2 regions of the Alteromonas sp. ABV4_515 genome follow, and region 2 is predicted to be linked to the other one. Evidence: predicted binding sites of a transcription regulator. Region 2 holds the regulator's gene; the other holds the start of a gene.
The links. The regulator FliA, encoded in region 2, starts transcription of late flagellar genes. The targets are predictions, from matches to a motif close to CTAAAGNTNNNNNNNNNNNNGCCGATA.
Positions count from the first base shown of each region.

Region 1: a site for FliA is predicted at 2,092-2,118, ahead of ACXAGX_RS12365 (VC2046/SO_2500 family protein). Genes of this name have one in related genera too.

Region 1 is NZ_JBSWWZ010000005.1:14,772-18,989, forward strand. Features, by position in the region: gene ACXAGX_RS12350 (DEAD/DEAH box helicase) at 1-90, shown strand, start outside; gene ACXAGX_RS12355 (EF-hand domain-containing protein) at 154-396, opposite strand; gene trhO (oxygen-dependent tRNA uridine(34) hydroxylase TrhO) at 456-1,454, opposite strand; gene ACXAGX_RS12365 (VC2046/SO_2500 family protein) at 1,577-2,083, opposite strand; gene ACXAGX_RS12370 (response regulator) at 2,202-3,842, shown strand; gene ACXAGX_RS12375 (EamA family transporter) at 3,823-4,218, opposite strand, start outside.
Region 2 is NZ_JBSWWZ010000003.1:323,610-327,827, forward strand. Features, by position in the region: gene ACXAGX_RS09180 (chemotaxis protein CheA) at 1-709, opposite strand, end outside; gene ACXAGX_RS09185 (protein phosphatase CheZ) at 722-1,465, opposite strand; gene cheY (chemotaxis response regulator CheY) at 1,500-1,883, opposite strand; gene ACXAGX_RS09195 (RNA polymerase sigma factor FliA) at 1,932-2,660, opposite strand; gene ACXAGX_RS09200 (MinD/ParA family protein) at 2,657-3,523, opposite strand; gene flhF (flagellar biosynthesis protein FlhF) at 3,520-4,218, opposite strand, start outside.

The sequences.
Region 1 (4,218 bases), on a different contig from region 2:
CGGGTTAACACCATGAAAGGCGACGAAGCCGGTCATATTCCGGTGAAAAGAAAGAAGCGTACCGATGTGGTAGACGACGAAGAAGAATAGCACACAAAAAACGGGCTCATCAGAGCCCGTTTTTAATGGTAAGTATTTTGCGCTAAGCAGAAATTAATATTCCCACCAGCCTTCCTGCCACCAGGCAAGAAATTCTTCGAAGTCGATGTAGCCGTCATCATTGTCATCAATAATTTTAAAGCCTTCTTCTACGTGGCTCATTTTCGTTTTTGGTGACAGTACGGTCAGCAATTCAATAAATTCAGGCAGGTCGATTTGACCGTTACCGTCTTTATCAAAAAAGCTGAAGTCACTTTTGATTTCGGCGATTTTTTCTTCTGAAAGTTGAGTGCTCACTTAATGTCCTGATTATTTACGACTTATAAATAAAGTGTACAACCCAACTTCGCTACTGTCTACTTAGACTGACTCTGTTTTGCTGCAAGTGCACGTTGACGCTGCGCATCGGCCTTTTCCTGGCGGCGTTTTTCCATTGCAACGCGGGCATCAGAACCAACGTGTTCCTCGCTACGCGCTTTTGCCAGCTGAACCTGCTTCTCACGTTCGCGGAAACGGGCAATCTGATCTTCGCTGTGGGTGCCGAAACAGTGCGGGCAGCTCACGCCAGCTTCATATTTATCAGACTGCTTATCGTCTTCTGTGATAGGCAAACGACAGGCATAGCAAGCGTCATACTGACTTTTCTCTAAATCATGATTTACCGCTACACGGTTATCAAATACAAAACAGTCGCCTTCCCACAACGATTCTTCTTTCGGTACATCTTCTAAATATTGCAAGATGCCACCTTCAAGATGATACACCTCGTCGAACCCCTGCTCTTTTAAGTATGCGGTCGACTTCTCGCAGCGAATACCGCCGGTACAGAACATGGCCACTTTCTTGTGCTTGTCCTTGTCCATGTTGTCTTTCACATAGTCCGGAAACTCGCGAAACGTTTTGGTTTTCGGATCGACCGCGTGTTTAAAAGTGCCAATCTCAATTTCATAATCGTTACGGGTATCAATCACCAGCACGTCTGGGTCGCTAATGAGCGCATTCCAGTCTTTTGGCTTCACGTAAGAACCGACAGTATGACGCGGATCAATACCTTCCACGCCCATGGTCACGATTTCCTTCTTCAGTTTCACCTTGGTACGGTAAAAAGGCTGTTCTTCGTGTAAGGATTCTTTGTAGGAAATAGGATTGATTCGTGCATCACTGTTAAGGTAAGCCAGCAGGCCATCGATCCCTTCGCGGGTACCAGAAACCGTGCCGTTAATGCCTTCATGGGCAAGCAGTAATGTACCTTTGATACCAAGCGCTTCCATCTTTTCGACGAGAGGTTGGCGCATAGATTCAAAGTTTTCAAGCGCAACGAATTTGTACATCGCGCAAACGATATATTGAGACATAGGATTGTTCACCTTTGCTGATTGGAACGTAAGACCAGTGCAAATTGCGGCGCGAAATATACCAGAACAGTCCCTTTATGCCAAATGCGCAGCAGACCCCCTCTCGGTATCGTTGATGTAAATCAAGCCGAGAGTAAATCGTTGGATTTTTCTATTACGTCTAATAAACCCGTTTCATCCACGCTTTTTTGATTTGGCGTCGACACATTTAAACGTAACTGCGTTGCCAAACTGCAATTAACTTTTACCTCAGGTGGGATTGATCGCGCATTGTCGCGATAACTGAGCGGGTCCGGGTGCATCGATTGCCATAAAGAAAATGCGGCAACAGCGCCACTGTTTGCCAGCAACGACGTTACGCCTGAGGTTTGATAATCCGTTGTGCCAGCCTGCAACGCAGGTCGGCGGTAGTGATTTAAACGCGCAGGAAAATCGTCATCAGGGACCGTAGGTTCCTCGTCACTTATTATCCTTAGCGGTTCCGAGCCTGGTTGACAATGTATTGAAAGGTATAAGGAAAACAACGCGCCATTTTGTGTAGCGCGGCCGAGTTCACCAGACCATTCACGATCCGGTAATGTAATTTCCGCCAGTGGATGACGGTGTAATGTCGGGCTTTGTTCGCTCATATTGAGGTTATCGGCATAAAAACAGATAAATAAAGTCTTTTGCGTACAAATTTGCATACTTGAACTTTCGTCTAAGTGGTACGATCATTATGTCGACGAACAGAAAAGGCGACTATCGATGAATTATGCGGACAAACGCGTGTTGATTATTGAAGACCAACGCCCTTTTCTGCTGGTCCTTCGCGGCCTTATGCAATCAATGGGCGCCACTGAAGTGGTCACCAAATCATCAGCGGAACAAGCGCTGTCATTATGTAAGAAACGCAAGTTCGATATCGTTATTTGCGATCTTCATCTCGGATCTGACAAGAAGAACGGTTTCGAATTCATAGAAGAATTAAAAATGCGTCGCTTAGCTAAGCCAGACTGTATCGTGATGTTGATCAGTGCCGACAGCACACGACCCTACGTACTAGGCTCTTTGGAGCGCACACCAGACGACTATCTAATAAAGCCTTTTTCTCAAAACCAGTTAAGCACCCGTCTTGAACGCTGCTGGCATAAACGCCAAGTCCTTTTGCCCATTTATCGAGCCCTCGATAACGACGATCTCCCAGAAGCACAAAAAGAGGCAGAAAAGCTGCTGAAAACAAATAGAACCTATCGGGGCTCAATAGCACGGCTTCTCGTAGAGATTTATTGGCGTGAGAAACGATTTGAAAAAGCGCTAAGCGTACTCAGCGATTTTGATGAAGACAGGCCAGTGCCCTGGCTACAAACGGCATTAGCGCGAAATTGGCTTAAACTGGGCAAAATTGATAAAGCACGAGAAACGGCATGTACTGTAGTTCGGCACAGTAAATTTAATGCCGAGGCGTACGATGTCATTGCTGAATGCCAGCTACACAATAATGAACCTGAAGCTGCGGCAGAAACTATCAAGCAAGCTATCAAAATCAGTCCATATTCAACCGACCGTCATCATATTGCCAGCGAAATTGCCCGTAAAAATGCAGATTACGTAATGATTAGCGAGTGTGCCCTGGCCATTTGGAAGTTATCCCGCAAAGTCACAAGAAACAATGCCAACGTGTGGTGTAATTACATTGGCAGTATTCTTGAAGTGGCTGAGCATGCTGACGATAAACGCACGCGCAATAAATATCAACATGAGGCGAGTCTTGCCGTGCAACGGGGTAAAAGTGATGATTATCTGTCCCGATATAATGATGATTTCGACTTCACCATATATGAGGCACTCTTCAATGCCAGACTTCACAGCCTCGACGGCAAGTTGATTGAAGCAAAACGGGTGTTGTCTGGCGGACAGCAAGCCATTGAGCAAAAGTACGATCACTATCCTCAAAGCTACATTCCTGACAGCATAAAAGTGCTCTACGCCGTGGGTGAATATGACGAAGCGGAAGCATTGGCCGCACTGGCAAGTGATGACCAGATAAACCGGTTTACCGACAGTACACTCAAGTCGGAACAAACTAAAGCCCTGGAAAAAAGACAATTATACGCTCGACATAACAAGGAAGGCATCGATCATTACCAAGCCGGTGATTACACTGCCGCTCGCCGCTCTTTCACGAGTGCATTGCAATTTGCGCCAGTGAATACCGGCGTCGCATTGAATTTGCTGCAGTGTGTGGTGAAGTTAATGCATGCACAAACAAAACAAGAACCTGGCTTACAAAATGAATCCCGCCGTTTGTTAACCATGCTAGAGGGCCAATCCCTGAAGCAGCAGTACGCACAAAAACTGTCTGATTTAAAAGAAGAGCTATCCGGCCTTACCAGCAAGGCGGCTTGATAAAACAGCCTTTTGCTTCTTCCGCCCTAAAGCAGCCAACATTGAACCACACGCGCATGGCTTCGGTAAACGCCCCGTAGGCGACCAATGTATTAAGACAACAAAATACCAGGGCCCTGGAAGCACTGAGAAATCGTAGCCCCATTACGTTGGTCACGTAGTTTGTTACCAGCATGATGGTGGCGCCAATTGCCACCCACCACGCTTTTTTTGACAACATGTTTAACGTTGGAATATTGTTATTCAGTTGCAGTAAGGCAAGTACTACCACGCCCGCCGTAATAAAGCGGAAAAAAGTAATCGTGGGGCTGTCCATCACGGTTAAACACAGCGTAAGCGCTACGGGTAACACACCCCAAAGAAAGGCCGTTAACAG
Region 2 (4,218 bases):
CATCAAGTAGAGCTTCAAATTCATCATCGGTGATATCTTCACCATCGCCACCCGCTGCAGGTGCCGCTGGCGCTGCCGGGGCCGGTGATGCTGCAGATTCAGCAGGACGACCAGGCGCACCTGAACCATGTAATTGGTCCAGCAAGGCTTCAAACTCATCTTCTGAGATATCTTCAATACCACTGTCGCCAGATGCCACAGCAGTAGCTTCGGGTGCAACAGGCGTTTCTTCAACAATGAGTTCTGGTTCTTCTTCGACAGGCGCCTCAACTACCGGCGCTGCGGCTGAAACATCGCCGAAAATATTTTCGTCTGCGGATTCAGGCTTACTGAGTTTATGGAGGGTATCGACCAGTGCTGTGTCTGCGGCCTCTAATGGTTCGCGGGCTTTAACACGTTCAAACATCTCAACAACCACATCCGTGGCTTGGAGAATAACATCCATAAGTTCAGGTGTTAGCGTGCGCTGACCGTTGCGCATCACGTCAAAGACGTTTTCTGCACCGTGACAAATCTCTACCAGTTCGGTTAGAGAAAGAAAACCAGCACCACCTTTTACAGTGTGATACCCACGGAAGATAGCGTTGAGGAGGTCAGCATCTTCCGGGTTGTTTTCCAGGTCGACCAGCTGTTCCTGTAATTGTTCAAGGATCTCACCAGCCTCAACCAGAAAGTCCTGTAGTATATCCTCATCAACTTCAAACGACATTCATTCGCTCCCCTAAAAACCAAGGCTTGATAGAAGGTCATCCACATCGTCTTGACCCTGTACAACATCGTCACGTTTTTCAGCATCAAGAATTGGGCCTTCTGCCTCAATCGCATCTGGCTTCTTGGTGGGTGTTTTATCTTTAGGCTGACCAGCTTCACCAAACACAGTCAACATATTCACCAAGCTATCTTCTACTTCTTTCACAAGATCGATTACACGTCGAATAACCTGCCCCGTGAGATCCTGATAACCTTGTGCCATCAACACTTCGGTTAACAGACTATTAAGTTTAGTCGAATCCTGAGATGCGTCTTTAAACAGGGAGTCAATTTCCAAACACAACGACTTAAACTCACCTAGCTCGATTTGACGGGTCATGAGTTTCTGCCATTCAGGCTCAATTGCGCCGATACGCTCTGCCAGAGATTCCGCAATAGGCATGCATGACTCGACAGCATCCATTGTGGTGTTGGCGGCTTTCTCTGTTTCTTCGATGACGTAATTCAGACGAGTCTGCGCATCGGGAATATCATCGTTGGCTAAGCCTGCGATGCGCTCGTCTAATTGAAATGTGTTTAATGCATCATGGAGCTGACGGGTAAGCTTGCCAACCTCGGCAAAGAGCTCCACAGATTCCTTGGCTGATACTGCCTCCAACAGAGCATTGGCGGATTCATCATCCCCTTGCTCTAGATAACTAACCAGTTGCTTCGCCTCTTCTAGCGAAATAGGGACTTTTTTAATGGGTGACATCCAGTAATCCTCTTCTCTGGCAGGTGCTGCTAAGTTAGCCTAAACGCTGAAAGATTTTGTCTAATTTCTCTTTTAGTGTAGCTGCTGTAAATGGTTTCACCACGTATCCATTTACGCCAGCTTGTGCAGCAGCAACAATTTGCTCTTTCTTCGCTTCTGCAGTCACCATGAGCACTGGTAAGTGTTTAAGTTTGTCGTCAGCACGGATAGCTCTAAGAAGATCGATCCCTTGCATTCCCGGCATGTTCCAGTCAGTCACGACAAAGTCGAAGTCGCCTTGCTGGAGCATAGGCAAAGCTGTACTACCATCGTCAGCTTCCTGAATATTGGAAAATCCAAGATCTTTAAGCAGGTTTTTTATGATTCGTCTCATCGTAGAAAAATCGTCTACCACGAGAATTTTCATGCTCTTGTCCAAAATAGCCTCCGGTGAAGGATAGTAAATCGTTATTAATATTGGTGTGCGCTATTCTTCAGCCTGCCAGGATTGCATTCGTGCTTTTAGTTTTAACATGGCTTGGCTGTGAATTTGACTGACTCTGGACTCACTCACGTCGAGCACTTCACCTATTTCACGTAGGTTCAGTTCCTCGTCATAGTACAGAGACAATACAATCGCTTCCCGCTCGGGTAATGTTGTTATAGCGTATGCCAGCGCTTTCTGAAAGGCGCCTTGCATAAGATCTTCTAACGGTGAGTCATTACCCTTACTTTGTTCTGTTGTGATCACATCTTCAGATACACCGAGATCTTCGATACCGATTAATTTTCCGGCATTAACCTCGTTAAGCATTTGATGATAATCATTAATGCTGACATTTAGCTTAGCAGCTATTTCAACATCGCGCGCATCTCTTCCTGTTTCTCTTTCAACTAAAGAGATAGCTTCTGTGATTGCGCGGCTATTCTTGTGCACTGAACGGGGAGTCCAGTCACCTTTTCGAATTTCATCCAGCATGGCACCGCGAATACGAATACCCGCAAACGTCTCAAAACTGGCGCCCTTCGAACCGTCAAAATTTTTCGCAGCTTCCAGCAATCCGATCATGCCAGACTGTATCAGGTCGTCCACAAGCACACTGGCAGGTAAACGGGCCATCAAATGATGGGCTATGCGTTTAACCAATGGTGCATGTCGCTCTACCAACTGTGCAGTGTCATTCTGTTGTCGGTAAGCTGCTGCTTTACTGTTCAACGTTGGTTTCCTACCGCTTGTTTAGCTACCAGTTGTTCGATGAAAAATTCGAGATGTCCGCCTGGCTGGGCAGGAACCGGCCAATTAGCCGCTTTGGTCGCCAATTGACTAATGGCTACGGCGGCAGGCGAGCCTGGGAAAGCATCAACGATGGCTGTCTGCTTTCTTACCGCTCGACGAATATTCTCGTCGAAGGGGACGGTAGCCACCAGTTCAAGCGCCACATCAAGGAAACGCCCAGTGACTTTTGATAATTTACTGAAAAGCTCCTGTCCTTCACGTATGTCCCGCACCATGTTGGCAACAATTTTAAACCGAAAAACACCGTGTTCCCGATTTAGAATTTTAATTAACGCATAGGCATCAGTGAGCGAGGTGGGTTCGTCGCACACCACGACCATAATATCCTGAGACGCCCGGGAGAAACTCAGCACCATATCGGAAATACCCGCTGCAGTATCGACAATGAGCACGTCGATTTGCGAGCGCAATTCACTGAACGCACGAATTAGACCTGCATGCTCGGTAGGCGACAATTCTGTCATTGCCTGCGTACCCGACGTTGCCGGTGCGATTTTGATGCCATGGGGGCCGGTTACCAGCACATCGTCGAGGGTGCATTCGCCAGACAGCACATGAGAAAGGTTCTTCTCTACTCGCAGTCCGAGCATAACATCGACGTTAGCCAGGCCAAGGTCGGCGTCGAGCACCATCACCCGTTTGCCTTGCTTTGCCATGGCGATGGCCGTATTCAGTGTGATGTTGGTTTTACCCACACCACCCTTACCGCCGGTGACGGCTATAACCTTAATGAGGCGTGATTGATTCATCTTTCGTAAGCTACTCGCTTGATCTTCGATCATACTGCCTTAACTGAATTAACTTCATGATTATGCTTAGTATGATTCAAACCGTACTTTTTATAAAGCTTTGCCGCTGCAGATACGAGAGATTTCGCATCAGCAACTTTAATATCTTCAGGCACCTGCTGGCCATCGGTCACATAACTCACCGGTAGCTGCTGCTCAACAGCAACGCTTAATACCTCACCCAAACTGTAGCACTCATCAATTTTAGTGAAGATACAGCCGTCGAGTTTAACCGAATTATACGCTGCAATAATGCGCTGCAGAGCAGGATATTGGGTATTAGCTTGCGCAACCAGGTATTTACGTACAGGTTGCATTTGACCGTTGCTAAACTGACCAAGTTGTTGAATTAATCGGCTATCTCGCTGACTAAAACCTGCTGTATCTATTAATATTAGACGTTTATGACGTAACTGAAAGAGTTGTTCAGCTAATTCTTCGCTACTTTGTGCTTTTCGGGTAGTACAGCCAATAATTTTGCCGTAAGTCGCCAGCTGTTCATAAGCTGCAATCCGATAGGTATCGATGGTGATCATCGCTACCTGCTCTGCCCCGTACTTTTGTGCATAACGTGCAGCAAGCTTTGCAACGGTAGTGGTTTTGCCCGTGCCAGTTGGACCGACCAGTGCAACAACACCGGTTTGCGTAAGAATATCGTTACCCGAAACGTTCAGACGGTTAGCCAACAG